2 regions of the Thauera sp. AutoDN2 genome follow, and region 1 is predicted to be linked to the other one. Evidence: predicted binding sites of a transcription regulator. Region 1 holds the regulator's gene; the other holds the start of a gene.

Region 1 (7,130 bases):
CTCGCGGGAGTTCCTGCGCAACAATCCCGCGCTCGCACGCGAGATCGAGAACAAGGTCCGCGCTGCGGTCGGCCTGCCCGAGATGGCGCCTGCCAGCCCGGCTTCCGCCCCTGCCGAGGCCTGAGCGGAGCCGCGCACATGGGCGAGCCGAGCCTGCGCGAGCGCGCGCTTCGCCACCTCGCCCGCCGCGACCACTCGCGTGCCGAGTTGGCGCGCAAGCTCGCCTCGCATGGCGAGCACGACGAGATCCAGGCCGTGATCGCGCGCATGGGCGAACTCGGCCTGCAGTCCGACAGCCGCTATGCCGAAGCCTTCGTGCGCAGCAAGTCGGCCCGCTTCGGCGAGACACGGCTGCGCAGGGAGCTCACTCTGCGCGGAATCGACCGTGATCTGATCGACGCTGCGCTCGCGACGGAGTGCGTAGAATCGGAGCTCGACCGTGCTCGCAGCGTGCTGCGCGGCCGATTTTCCACGCCGCCCACCGAGACCCGTGAATGGGCCCGCCAGGCGCGCTTCCTGCAAACCCGGGGTTTTGCACCCGAACTGATCCGCAAGCTGCTGAAAGAGCCCCACGATGAGTCTGCTTAAGGTCGCAGGACTGCAAAAGCGCTACAAGGCGCGCACCGTGGTGCACGACGTTGGCTTCGAGGTCGGCTCGGGCGAGGTGGTCGGCCTGCTCGGACCCAACGGCGCAGGCAAGACCACCTGCTTCTACATGATCGTCGGCCTCGTGCGCGCAGACGGCGGGCAGATCACCCTGGACGGGAAGGATCTGACCCATCTGCCGATCCACGCCCGCGCACGCCTGGGCCTTTCCTACCTGCCGCAGGAGATGAGCGTCTTCCGCAAACTCACCGTGGCCGAGAACATCCAGGCGGTGCTCGAGTTGCAGGGGCTGGACAAGCGCAATGTCAGCGAGCGGCTCGAAGAGCTGCTGATCGAACTCGGCATCCACCACCTGCGCGACAGCACCGCGATCTCGCTGTCGGGCGGCGAGCGCCGCCGCTGCGAGATCGCCCGTGCGCTGGCCACCGATCCGCGCCTGATCCTGCTCGACGAACCCTTCGCCGGCGTGGACCCGATCGCGGTCATCGACATCCAGAAGATCATCCGCTTCCTGAAGGAGCGCGGCATCGGCGTGCTGATCACCGACCACAACGTACGCGAGACGCTCGGTATCTGCGATCGCGCCTACATCATCAGCGAAGGCCGTGTGCTCGCCAGTGGCGCACCGACCGAGATCATCGAGAACGAGCAGGTGCGCCAGGTCTACCTTGGCGAGCACTTCCGGCTCTGACTGCGCGCCCCTCCTCACGCCATGAAGCCCAGTCTCCAGCTCAAGCTCTCGCAGCACCTCACACTGACGCCGCAACTGCAGCAGTCGATCAAGCTGCTGCAGCTATCGACGATCGAGCTGAATCAGGAGATCGAGCGCTTCCTGCTGGACAACCCGATGCTCGAGCGCGAGGAGGGCGAAGGCGAGTTCCTGCCCGCCGCCGCAAGCACGCCCAGCGAACAATCCCACCAGGAAGCGCCGCAGGGCGAAGGCCCCGCCGAGTCCGGCAGCGAGGCCCTGCAGCATGAAGGCGGAGAGGGCAGCAGCGAGGATGAAGGCATCGACTGGTCCAGCGTGGGCACCGGGGCCTCCAGCCGCAGCGAGGACGATGAGGACGTCGATTATCAAGAGTTTCAGGCCGCCGGCATCTCGCTGCGCGACCACCTCGATCAGCAGATCGCCCTGTCGCCGCTGTCGGATCACGACCGCGCGCTGGTGCGATTCATCGTCGAGGCGCTGGACGATGACGGCTATCTGCACCAGCCGCTTGAGGAACTACTCGAACTGCTGCCGCCCGAATCGGGCATCGAACTCGAAGACCTGAGCATTGCCCTGCACCATGTGCAGAACCTCGAACCAGCGGGCATCGGCGCGCGCTCGCCGCAGGAATGTCTCGCGCTGCAGTTGCGCACACTGCCCGACTGCGCGACGCGAGCACTCGCCCTCGAGGTCGCCACCAAGCACCTGGAACTGCTCGCCGAACGCAACTTCGCCAAACTGAAGAAGCTCACTGGCTCGGACGACGAATCGCTGCGCGCGGCGCACGCACTGATCTGCAGCCTCGACCCGCACCCCGGCTCGCGCTATTCCACCAGCGAGACACGCTATGTGCTGCCCGACGTGGTCGTACGCAAGGTGCGCGGGCGCTGGTCGGTCAGTCTCAACCAGGACGCCATGCCGCGCCTGCGCATCAACCGCCTGTACGCCAGCCTGCTGCAGCAGAACCGCGGCCAGGGCGGCGGACTGGGCGGCCAGTTGCAGGAGGCACGCTGGCTGATCCGCAACGTGCAGCAACGCTTCGACACCATCCTCCGCGTTTCCCAGGCCATCGTTGACCAGCAGCGGCAGTTCTTCGATCATGGCCCTGTGGCCATGCGCCCGCTCACGCTGCGGGAGATCGCCGACCAGCTTGAACTGCACGAGTCGACCATTTCGCGCGTGACCACGCAAAAGTACATGGCGACACCGCGCGGCGTGTTCGAGCTCAAGTATTTCTTCGGCAGTCATGTCGCCACCGACACCGGTGGGGCGGCCTCTTCCACGGCGATTCGCGCGCTGATTCGCCAGTTGGTGGAAGCCGAAGACAGCAAGAAGCCGCTGTCCGACGCCAAGATTGCCGAGATTCTAGGCCAGCAGGGTATCGTGGTCGCACGGCGCACCATCGCCAAGTATCGCGAATCCCTCAATATCCCGCCGGTCAGCATGCGCAAATCCATCTGACAACCACAGGAGTCACCATGAATCTCAACATCACCGGGCATCATGTCGAAGTTACCCCGGCCATCCGCGACTACGTCACCTCCAAGCTCGATCGCGTCATCCGCCACTTCGACAACGTCACCAGCGTTGCGGTAATCCTCTCCGTCGAGAAGCTCAAGCAGAAGGCCGAAGTGACCCTGCACGTGCGCGGCAAGGACATCTTCGTTGAAAGCGACGATGCCGACCTGTACGCCGCCATCGACTCGATGACCGACAAGCTCGACCGCCAGGTGCAGAAATACAAGCAGAAGATGGCCGAGCACAACCACGAGTCGCTGAAGCACCAGACCCCCGAGGACTGAGCCTTTCGTTACAGCCCCATGACCGGGGCGCGGTTGTGGTTATAATGCGCGCGTTTTGACGACGCCTGCGGCGCCCGCCCCGGAACGACAGTCGCCCCGGCGACCTGGAAGACCGGGGCGTCGTGTTTGCACACCTGCGAATGAGCCTGATATCCCAACTCCTGCCACTTTCCAATGTGGTGGTCGACCTCGACGCCAGCAGCAAGAAGCGCGTCTTCGAGCAGGCCGGCCTGCTTTTCGAGAACAACCAGGGCATCGGTCGCAGCACCGTTTTCGACAGCCTGTTCACCCGCGAACGCCTGGGCTCCACCGGCCTCGGGCAAGGCATCGCGATCCCGCACGGCCGCATCAAGGGCCTCAAGGATGCAGCGGGCGCCTTCCTGCGCCTGGCCACACCAGTCCAGTTCGATGCGCCGGACGGCCGCCCGGTCAGCATGCTGTTCGTACTGCTCGTGCCCGAACAGGCCAACGAGACACACCTGCAGTTGCTCTCCGAACTTGCGCAGATGTTCAGCGATCGCGCATTCCGCGAAGCGCTGCTGAATGCGCCGGATGCGGCACACATCCACCAGATGTTCATGAACTGGGGCGCCCATGCGGCAGACCAGCCTGACGCGGCTGTATGAGACCCATCGCGACAGTCTCAGCCTGATCCACGTCAGCGGGCCGCTCGAGGCCCGCCTCAGCGTGGGCGAAGAGCGCATCTGGCCGGCTGATCTGGTCGGCCACCTCAATCTGATCCACCCCACCCGACTGCAGGTGCTCGGCAGCGCCGAACTGGCCTGGGCGCAACGCCACTCCAACGAGAAGGTCGCTCACCATCTCAACGAGATCCTGTCGGCGCACCCGCCAGCCATCATCGTCGCCGACGGCTGCGAGGTGCCCAACATCCTGCACGGCATCTGCGAGGCCCACGACGTAGCGCTGTTCACCGCGCGCCACCCTTCGGCGGGCGTGATCGACCAGCTCCGCCTCTATCTCTCGCGCGAGCTCGCCGAGAAGGTCTCGCTCCATGGCGTGTTCATGGATGTGTTGGGGCTCGGCGTGCTGATCACCGGCGACTCGGGGGCCGGCAAATCCGAGCTCGGCCTGGAGCTCATCTCACGCGGCCACGGCCTCGTCGCGGACGACGTGGTCGAATTCTCGCGCATCGCGCCCACTGTACTCGAGGGGCGAAGCCCCGAGATGCTGCAGGATTTCATCGAGGTACGTGGTCTGGGGCTCCTCGACATCCGCACGATCTTCGGCGAGACCGCCTGCCGCCGCAAGATGCGCCTGCGCCTGATTTGCCACCTCGACCGCCGCCAGCCCGGTCCGGGAGATCCGAGCCGTCTTCCGCTACAGCAGGAGACCCAGGACATTCTCGGCGTGAAGATCGCCCGCGTCGTGCTCCCGGTGGCCGCCGGGCGCAACCTCGCCGTGCTGCTCGAAGCTGCGGTTCGCTCCACCATCCTGCGCCTGCGCGGCATCGACTCCACGCAGGAGTTCATCGAGCGCCAGTCGCGCGCGCTCCGAGCGAGTGAGGACGACATCCGGAGCGCCGGGGGCGGATATCCATGAGCGGCTGCGTGGCACAGGCCAACGGTCCGGCTCGCCTTCACGGTCGCCATCACCGTTAGTCGCCAACTCCTCGCGCGTCCATACGCGCAAACGCTTGGGCATACCCCTGCCCCGAACGCTTGCCCAGCATGCACTTGCCGCCGGCGGCACGCGACTGTTACGCTCGGCCGCTTTGCAGCAGCGCACCGGCACCGCCATGAACACCCCCAACGATTACCTCGAACGCATCCTCAACGCACGGGTGTACGACGTCGCCGTCGAAACGCCGCTTGAGCTCGCGAGCAATCTGTCCGCGCGCGCGCACAACCGCATTTTCCTCAAGCGTGAGGACATGCAGCCGGTATTCAGCTTCAAGATCCGCGGCGCCTACAACAAGATGGCGAACCTCTCGCCGCAGGCGCTGAAACGTGGCGTGATCTGCGCTTCGGCCGGCAACCACGCGCAAGGCGTGGCACTCTCTGCCGCCCGGCTCGGTGTACGCGCCGTGATCGTGATGCCCAGCACGACACCACAGATCAAGGTGGACGCGGTCCGGGCACGCGGCGGCGAGGTCGTTCTGGCCGGTGAATCCTATTCCGACGCCTACGCACACGCGAAGGAACTCGAGAAGTCCGAGCGGCTCACTTTCGTCCATCCCTTCGACGACCCCGACGTGATCGCAGGCCAAGGCACCATCGGCATGGAGATCCTGCGCGCGCACTCCCAGCCGATCCATGCGGTCTTCTGTGCAATCGGCGGGGGCGGGCTGATCGCGGGGGTCGCGGCCTACATCAAGCGCCTGCGCCCGGAAACCCGGATCATCGGGGTCGAAACCGTAGACGCGAACGCGATGGCAGTCTCGCTTGCTGCCGGCCAACCGGTGGAACTCGATCAGGTCGGGATCTTCGCCGACGGCACGGCCGTGCGCCGGGTGGGCAACGAAACCTTCCGCCTGTGCCAGCAGTATGTGGACGAGGTCATCCTGGTCGACAACGACGCGATCTGCGCCGCGATCAAGGACGTGTTCGAGGACACGCGCGCCATCCTCGAGCCCTCGGGCGCACTTGCCATCGCCGGAGCGAAAGAGTACGCCCGCCAGCACAAGTTACGCGAAAAGAGTCTGGTCGCGGTCGCCTCGGGCGCGAACATGAACTTCGACCGCCTCCGCTTCGTCGCCGAGCGCGCCGAGCTTGGTGAACAACGTGAAGCCGTGCTGGCGGTGACCATTCCGGAGAAGCCCGGCTCGTTCAGGAAGTTCATCAGCGTGCTCGGCAACCGCAACATCACCGAATTCAACTACCGCTACGCCGACACGCAGCAGGCGCACATCTTCGTTGGCGTCACCTTGCACAACCGCAACGAGGTCGCACGCCTGGTCGAAATGCTCGCGCGTCATGAACTGCCCGCAATCGACCTCACCGACGACGAACTCGCCAAGAGCCACGTGCGCTACATGGTGGGCGGGCGAGCGCCCCAGGCGGAAAACGAGGTGGTGTACCGCTTCGTGTTCCCGGAGCGCCCCGGCGCGCTGATGAATTTCCTGTCCACCCTTCGCTCGGACTGGAACATCTCCCTGTTTCACTATCGTAACCATGGCTCCGACTTCGGTCGCGTGCTGGTCGGTATGCAGGTACCGCCGCAGGACAAGGCCGCCTTCGACGACTTCCTGCAGCGCCTGGGTTACGACTTTACGCCGGAAAGCGAGAACCCAGCCTACCGCATGTTCCTGTCGGCCAGCTGATTCCGGGGGCGTGCCTCGAACGCACCCGCCTCCGTCACCAGCCACTGCATGGGGCGGTCGTGCGGCTGCGGAAAGGTGTCCGGCACACGCCCGGCCTCGAAACCCACACCGACCGCTACTGTGCGCATCAGCGCGAGCGTGCGGTCGAAATACCCCCCGCCATAGCCGATCCGGTAGCCGTGATCGTCAAAGGCGTTGAGCGGGACCAGCACCAGTTCCGGCTGCACCTCGACACCATCGGCGGGGTGCGGAATACCGTGACGATCGAGCGGCATCGGCACGCCGGGCGTCCATGCACGGAACGTCATGGGCGCATGGCGTTCCAACACCACCGGAAGCGACGCGACACGCCCCGGCCGCGCTGCCAGCCAGCCCTGCACCCAGTCACGCAGATCCGGCTCAGCGCGATAGGGCCAGCAGAAACCTAGGGTATCGGGCTGCAGGCGTGCGACGAGTTCGTCAAGGTGCCGGGCGATACGCAGGGTAAGCTGCGCCCGGCGCTCTGCAGGCATCGCCTGCCGGTGCGTGAGCGCGCGTTCACGCAGGCGCTTGCGCAGTGCCGCCTCGTGGGCGTCGCCCTGCCCGTCGGGGATGGGGGGGTGCTCGTGGGTCATGCCGCAAACCAGAAGATTCGTACTGCAGGATTCATCGGGGAAATGCAGCCGCCCCGGAAGAACATGAAAAAGACGTCTTTCACCACCCGCTTCTTCACAAGCCTGCTGACCGCAGGCCT
Region 2 (7,130 bases), on a different contig from region 1:
GGGGTACTTGAAGGGCGCGAGCTGGTTGATGTCACCCTGGCCGTTGACGATGCGTTTGTCGGCAGCACGCACCGGTGCCAGCGCGCCCGGCCGGGCATCGGTGGCGGACAGGGCCGCGTCGGGGCGGAATGCCGGCGCCGTGGGCGTCACCGTGGACGCCGGGGAGTCTGCCTGGCGGGAGGCTGGCGTAGCGGCTGGAGCAGTGGCTGCCCGAGGGCGAACCGGCGTGTCCCAGTCGTCGAAGAAGGCGGTCATTGGCAGGCCTCGCAGTCGGGGTCGAGAATGGAGCAGGTCTTGGGCGCCGGGTCGTCGCTGGTGGTGGCCGGCGTGTTGGTGCCGGTTTTCTCCATTGCGGTGGCGTAACGCGCCTTGAGTTCGGCGTGAATGCCCTCGATCGGGGTGAGTGAGCCGTCGAAGTACTTGAGGTCGGCCACCATCCCCTCGTCCCACAGGCCGAGTGCCTTCAGCTCGCGCACCAGATGGGCGGGCAGGTTCACCGAGCCGAGGTTGCACACCGCGGTCTCGTCGGCCGAGGTGTTGAGCGTGATCTCGGTGCACAGGTTGGAGCCATGCACCACGCCCACGTGCTGCTGCGGCGAGCGCAGGTTGCAGGCGTCCTTGAAGGTGATCCACGGATGCCCGGTCTCGAACAGCATGGTCAGCATCTTGCGCCACAGCTGGAAGGCGGGCAGGCGCTTGAAGAGGCGGATCTCGCCGCGCCCTGGCGGCCCTCGACGGCGAGAAAGGTCTTGGTCATGGCGACGGCGATCTTGTTCGGATCGAAGGCAACGACGGCGCCATTGCGGCGGATGATCTGGAAAGCGGCGAGTTGCATGGCGTTATCAAGTGCTTCGGTCGGAAGTCGGTCCACGGGTGGTCCTCGTCTGGGTGAGTGCGGATGAAACGGGTTGCTGAGGGAAGGCGAGCTTCAGGCGGCCGCGAGGCTGACTGCGCTGGGGGCCGGGCAAGGCGGGGCGTCGTCGCCGGCGTGGGACTCGGCCCGCAGATCCAGCGTCAAGGGGGCGGTGTGGCTGCCGCCAGGCCGACTGAAGCCGCTGGCGGCAGCCATGTGGAGTACCGCCGGGCTGATGCTGTGACACACGATCCGGCCTGCGCCGTGCAGGCGGGCCAGGGCTATGACGTGGTTGAACAGTGCTCGGCCCAGTCCGTGCTGGCGATGAGTTGCGGTAACGCTGAGCCCGAAGTCGACCTCCCCATCGCGCACCGCGATATGGGCGAGGGCGACGATGTCGCCTTGTGCGGTGCCCAGCCCATGCACATGGTCGCGTGCGAAGTCGAGGGTGGCGACGTAGGCGGCGATGCCTTCGTCGCGGATGCCGTGGCTGAAGCGCAGCAGGCGGTCATCGGCATCCAGCGCAAGTAGGTGTTCGAGGATGCGGGGTGCGTCGGCGGGGCCGAAGCGGAACATCGGCCTCAGAACGACGCCTCTGGAATCGGTCGGCGGTGTCAGCGTTGCAGCGGGGCGGTCGGCGGTGGGCATGGCGGAGATCCGGTGCGGGCAGGGCGGATCTCCGACGCACGGGCGTGATGCGTCACGCGCATGGCAATGCCATACGGTGCTGCCGTGCCATCAGGAAAGCGAGCAAGTGAAATGGTGTGAGCCATGCCTCTTGTCAGGGACACCCCGCCCCAAACTGTTGAAGGTGATGTGCATGGCAGGTCTCCTGGCTCACGGGTCGTCGTCTTGCGCCAGCCTTCCCGGAAGATTTCCAGTGGCAGAGAGGGCGCAGGACTCGCCGATTACAGTTGCGGGGGCAGCTCCGGGGTTCGCGCTGGGCGCGGCACCGGATTCCCTTTTCATGTCCGCCGATGACGGCGGACAACCATGAACAGGGGCGGAGGTTAGCCCTGGCCCCCGGCGCTGTCAAACGCGCCGCGTTCGATCGTACGCACCAGGGTATGCACCGCGCGATGCGTCGGAACTTCGAGCCCGGCCGCCTCGGCCATGGATAGCAGGGCGCCGGTGATGGCGTCGATCTCGGTGTGGCGGCCGGCGAGGACGTCCTGCAGCATGCTGGCGCGGTTGGCGGCGGTGGCGCGGGCAACGCCATGCACCCGCGCGAGCGCGGCCGCTTCGTCGAGCTCGAGGCCGTTGGCGCGCAGTACCGGCAGTGCCTCGCGCACCAGGGCGTTGAGCAGTACGCGGTGCGGCGGCTCGAGCAGGGCGCCGTTGGGCACGCGGAACAGCGCCGCGAGCGGGTTGATGGCGACGTTCACCAGCAGCTTCGCCAGCCGCGCGGCGGTGATTTCCGGCTCGATGCGAGCCTCGAGACCCGCGTCCGCCAGCATCCGCGCGAGCGGCTCGAACCCGGGCGGCAGCAGGGTTTCGCCTGCGCCTGAGGGCTGCACCCGGTTGCCGTCGCGCCACGCGCCCTCGGTGGTGATGCCCTGATCCACGTGTTGTGCGTGGCAATGCCCGCGCAGCATGTCCACGGTGATCCCGTTCTGCAAGGACAGCACGCCGATGGGGCGCATGCGTGAGGCGACTTCCGCGGCTGCCGCTGTGTCGGCGGCCTTCACCAGCACGATCACCCAGTCGGCGACAGGGGGGTGGGCAGCGTCGAAGGCTTCCAGGGCGAGTGTTTGCTCGCCCACTTGCACGCCGGTGCGGAGGCTTGCGACCCGGTGTGCGTTACGCGCAATCACGGCGAGCGGCACGACGGCGCGCAGCCGCGCAGCAAAGTGCAGGCCCAGCGCGCCGGCGCCGATGATCGCAACCGGGAAGCGCGTGTCGGCCTGGCTGTGGTGTGTGGCACGAGGGGGTGCCTCGAGATTACTGTCCATTCGATACGTACGGAGCGGTTCGGATTTCAAGTGGATCCCTGCCTGTTGCGTGCCAGACGGCTTCGCGGTCGCGATGTCGCATAAACATCGGATGGGTGCTCCAGCATGCCTGCTCCATGGAGCATCTGGAGCAACTCAGCCTGTTCATTCCACCCAATGGGAACAGCCGATGGGATGTGCTGTGGGGCTGGAATGCCCGAATCCAGGCGCATTCGCATTCTGGCATGACTCCTGCTGGAGGTGAGATGCAGCGACTTGCTGTGCATCCAGAAAATCGAGGAGACGAGATCATGCTGTACGCAATGCCCGGCCAGGCCGACGCCAAGGTTCAGTTCAAAAGCCGTTATGACAACTTCATCGGTGGCAAATGGGTGGCCCCGGTCAAGGGGCAGTATTTCGATGTGGTCACCCCGGTTTCCGGCCAGAAGTACACCCAGGCCGCGCGCTCCACGGCCGAGGACATTGAGCTGGCGCTCGATGCCGCACACGCGGCCTTCCCGACCTGGGGCAAGACCGACGCCACCACGCGCTCGAACATCCTGCTCAAGATCGCCGACCGCCTCGAGGCCAACCTCGAACTGCTCGCCTACGCCGAGACCGTCGACAACGGCAAGCCGATCCGCGAGACGCTCAACGCCGACATCCCGCTCGCCGTCGACCACTTCCGCTACTTCGCCGGCTGCCTGCGCTCGCAGGAAGGCGGCATCTCGGAGATCGACGAGAACACCATGGCCTATCACATCCACGAGCCGCTGGGCGTGGTCGGCCAGATCATCCCGTGGAACTTCCCGATCCTGATGGCGGCGTGGAAGCTGGCGCCGGCTCTGGGTGCGGGTAACTGCGTGGTGCTCAAGCCCGCCGAGTCGACCCCGATCTCGATCCTGGTGCTGATGGAACTGATCGCCGACCTGCTGCCGCCGGGCGTGCTCAACATCGTCAACGGCTATGGCCGTGAGGCCGGCATGCCGCTCGCCACCAGCAAGCGCATCGCCAAGATCGCCTTCACCGGCTCGACCTCCACCGGCCGCGTCATCGCCCAGGCCGCCGCCAACAACCTGATCCCGGCCACGCTGGAGCTGGGCGGCAAGTCGCCCAACATCTTCTTCGCCGACGTGATGGACAAGGATGATGCCTTCCTCGACAAGGCGATCGAGGGCCTGGTGCTGTTCGCCTTCAACCAGGGCGAAGTGTGCACCTGCCCGAGCCGCGCGCTGATCCAGGAATCGATCTACGACCGCTTCATGGAGCGCGCACTGAAGCGCGTCGCCGCCATCAAGCAGGGCAGCCCGCTCGACACCGACACGATGATGGGGGCGCAGGCCTCGCAGGAACAGATGACCAAGATCCAGTCCTACCTCGCGCTCGGTCGTGAGGAGGGCGCCGAGGTTCTGATCGGCGGCAATCGTGCCCAACTTGGCGGTGACCTGACCGACGGCTTCTACATCCAGCCGACGCTGTTCAAGGGCCACAACAAGATGCGCATCTTCCAGGAAGAGATCTTCGGGCCGGTGCTCGCGGTGACCACCTTCAAGGACGAGGCCGAGGCCCTTTCGATCGCCAACGACACCCTGTACGGTCTGGGTGCCGGCGTATGGAGCCGCAACGGTAACGTCGCCTATCGCATGGGCCGGGCCATCCAGGCCGGCCGCGTGTGGACCAACTGCTATCACGCCTACCCGGCGCACGCTGCCTTCGGCGGCTACAAGGAGTCGGGCATCGGCCGCGAGACGCACAAGGTCATGCTCGACCACTACCAGCAGACCAAGAACCTGCTCGTGAGCTACAGCGAGAACAAGCTCGGCTTCTTCTGAGCGACCGTCCTCTCTCCCCATGCCCTGTCCGGGGTATCTCCTCGGGGGCGGGCAACCGCCCCCTATTTTGCATTGCGGAGGACGAAGCCATGGTCGAACGCGTCATTGCCACGCCTGCGGCGCTGGAGCTGATCGCGCAGCTCAAGGCCGAGCATGGCCCCGAGCTGATGTTCCACCAGTCCGGCGGCTGTTGCGACAACAGCGCGGCGAACTGCTACCTGCCCACCGATCTCACGATCGGGCCGCATGACGTGCGTCTCGGTGAGATCGGCGGCGTGCCGTTTTACATGAGCGCGTCGCAGTACGAGTACTGGAAGCACACTCAGCTGATCATCGACGTGGTCGAGGGGCAGGGCGGTACCTTTTCGCTCGAGGGGGGCACGGGCAAGGCCTTCCATACCCGGTCGCGACTGTTCAGCGACGAGGAACTCGCCGAAATCGACGCTGAAGAGCTTCAGCGCAAGGGCTGAGCGCGCTCTGCAGCGTCAGAAGGACAAGGTTTCCCAGCCCGGCGCGCGCGCGCGAGAAAGCCGCTGCACCTGCCTGGCCAGTGACTTCGGGGCACCGCACATCGGGGGCGAGCCCGTGAGCGCGCATTGCGGTAGGGCAGATATGGCAGCCGGCGCCGAAGCGAAATGGAAGGGCGTCGCGCACTGCTGCTGCGCCATTCCTTGGCGCGAACAACTTCACCAGGCTGCCGGCGATCGGATTAGCATGTGGCCCGTGCGTCGGGGGCTGGCCTGCAGCCACGCCGATCGCACCGATCGAGATAGCTCGCCGGGCGTCTGCAAGCAGCCCGAGCATCGGCTGCGGGGGAGACGAAACGATGAGATTCGAAGCGGCAGACGTAGTCGCGCCCAATGCGGTGGCCTCGTTGCGGCGCAGGTTTCTTGAGCGCGGTGAATTGCCCCAGCGGGGGGTGGCCGCGCCTGTGCTGCGATCCTGGGAACGTTGCCTGCGATTGAGGATGGAGGTGGGCGACAGGGGGGAGTTTTCAGGTTCGACCCGCGGTGACCTGGTCGTGGCGCGTGAGCGCAATACCGTGCTGCTCAATCACGCGAGCGCGGTCATGGAGCACCTCCATGAGCAGATTCGTGCCTCGGGGAGCATGGTCTTGCTCGCGGACGCGAGTGGCTTGATCTTGCACGGCATTGGTGATCCCGCCTTTGTCGATCGCGCCAGCCGGGTTGCCCTGCAACCGGGTGCGAGCTGGAGCGAATGCCATCGTGGCACCAATGCAATCGGTGCGGCGTTGATCGAGCGCGCGCCGGTCGAGGTGCTGGGTGCCGAGCATTATTTCGAATGCAATGGTGTGCTCACCTGCAGCGCTGCGCCGATCCTGGACAGCCGCGGGCAACTCATCGGCGCGCTCGACATCTCGGGCGACCATCGCAGCCATCAGCCGCATACGCTCGGACTCGCACGCATGAGCGTTCGCGTGGTCGAGCGCCGGATGTTCGAGAGCGAGTGTGCGCGCCACGCGATCGTCGCCTTTCATCCGCGCCCGGAAGGGGTGGGCGGTCTGCAGGAGGGCCTGCTCGCGGTGGACCAGGATGGCGCAATCGTCGCTGCAGACCGACAGGCGCGGGTGCTGCTGGGCCTTGGCGATTCGCAGTCGGCAAACCTGGGGCTCTTCGGAAAGTTCTTCTGCAGCAGTTTCGGATGGGTGATCGGCCGCGCAGCCCGTCATCCCGAGGCCTTGGCCGAGCTCGCGCTGCGTTCGGGTGGGGCTGTGTTTGCGCGAGTCCGGGTGAGTCCCGCCTGGCACGTCGGGGAACGTGTCGGACCGCCCGTAACCGATCGGTCGGTCCGGGGCCGTGGGGAGAGCCTGCCGCCGACCCGGGCGGCTCGGCCGCCGGTCACGCTGGATGCGCTGTCGACCGGAGACCCTGCATTGCAGGCGGTGCTGGATCGCTGCGCCCGCGTGATCGGGCGCAACATTCCGGTGCTCATCCAGGGCGAATCAGGATCGGGCAAGGAACTGCTCGCACGTGCCTGCCACGAGAGCAGCCCGCGCGCCGGAGGGCCGTTCGTTGCGGTCAATTGCGCTGCGATTCCGGAAACGTTGATCGAGTCTGAGCTTTTCGGCTACGTCGGCGGTGCGTTTACGGGGGCACGCAAGGAGGGGGCGCTGGGCCGCATCCGGCAGGCCCATGGTGGAACACTGTTCCTGGATGAGATCGGCGACATGCCTGCGGCCATGCAGGCGCGCCTGCTGCGCGTGCTGCAGGAGCGCTGCGTCCAGCCAGTCGGCGGGTGCGAAGACGTTCCGGTGGATGTTGCGCTGGTGTGCGCCACCCATCGCAACCTGGGCGAACGGGTTGCCGCAGGGCATTTTCGCGAGGATCTGTATTACCGCGTCAATGGCCTGAGTGTGCGCCTGCCGCCGCTGCGCGAGCGCAGTGACCTCGCGCAACTGACGCGTTGCCTGATCGACGCCGGCAGCCACCCGGAGCCCGGTCGCGTGAGTCTGGCGCCAGAGACAATGGCGATCATTCAAGCCTACGCCTGGCC

What was found. The regulator sigma-54, encoded in region 1, starts transcription at its own class of promoters, with help from an activator protein. The targets are predictions, from matches to a motif close to TGGCACGCTTNCTGCTNA.
Region 2: a site for sigma-54 is predicted at 3,026-3,043, ahead of adh (aldehyde dehydrogenase). Genes of this name have one in related genera too.

Annotation. Positions count from the first base shown of each region.
Region 1 is NZ_JBNCAR010000004.1:170,546-177,675, reverse strand. It holds gene recA (recombinase RecA) at 1-124, shown strand, start outside; gene recX (recombination regulator RecX) at 139-588, shown strand; gene lptB (LPS export ABC transporter ATP-binding protein) at 575-1,297, shown strand; gene ACPT9U_RS04395 (RNA polymerase factor sigma-54) at 1,319-2,776, shown strand; gene hpf (ribosome hibernation-promoting factor, HPF/YfiA family) at 2,794-3,117, shown strand; gene ptsN (PTS IIA-like nitrogen regulatory protein PtsN) at 3,258-3,743, shown strand; gene hprK (HPr(Ser) kinase/phosphatase) at 3,712-4,677, shown strand; gene ilvA (threonine ammonia-lyase, biosynthetic) at 4,874-6,397, shown strand; gene ACPT9U_RS04370 (5-formyltetrahydrofolate cyclo-ligase) at 6,370-7,011, opposite strand; gene ACPT9U_RS04365 (transglycosylase SLT domain-containing protein) at 7,075-7,130, shown strand, end outside.
Region 2 is NZ_JBNCAR010000013.1:66,391-73,520, reverse strand. It holds gene ACPT9U_RS09565 (ribonucleotide-diphosphate reductase subunit beta) at 1-255, opposite strand, end outside; gene ACPT9U_RS09560 (hypothetical protein) at 252-665, opposite strand; gene ACPT9U_RS09555 (hypothetical protein) at 659-871, opposite strand; gene ACPT9U_RS09550 (GNAT family N-acetyltransferase) at 929-1,501, opposite strand; cobalamin riboswitch at 1,659-1,864, opposite strand; gene ACPT9U_RS09545 (ketopantoate reductase family protein) at 1,864-2,805, opposite strand; gene adh (aldehyde dehydrogenase) at 3,096-4,616, shown strand; gene ACPT9U_RS09535 (DUF779 domain-containing protein) at 4,706-5,086, shown strand; gene ACPT9U_RS09530 (sigma-54-dependent Fis family transcriptional regulator) at 5,443-7,130, shown strand, end outside.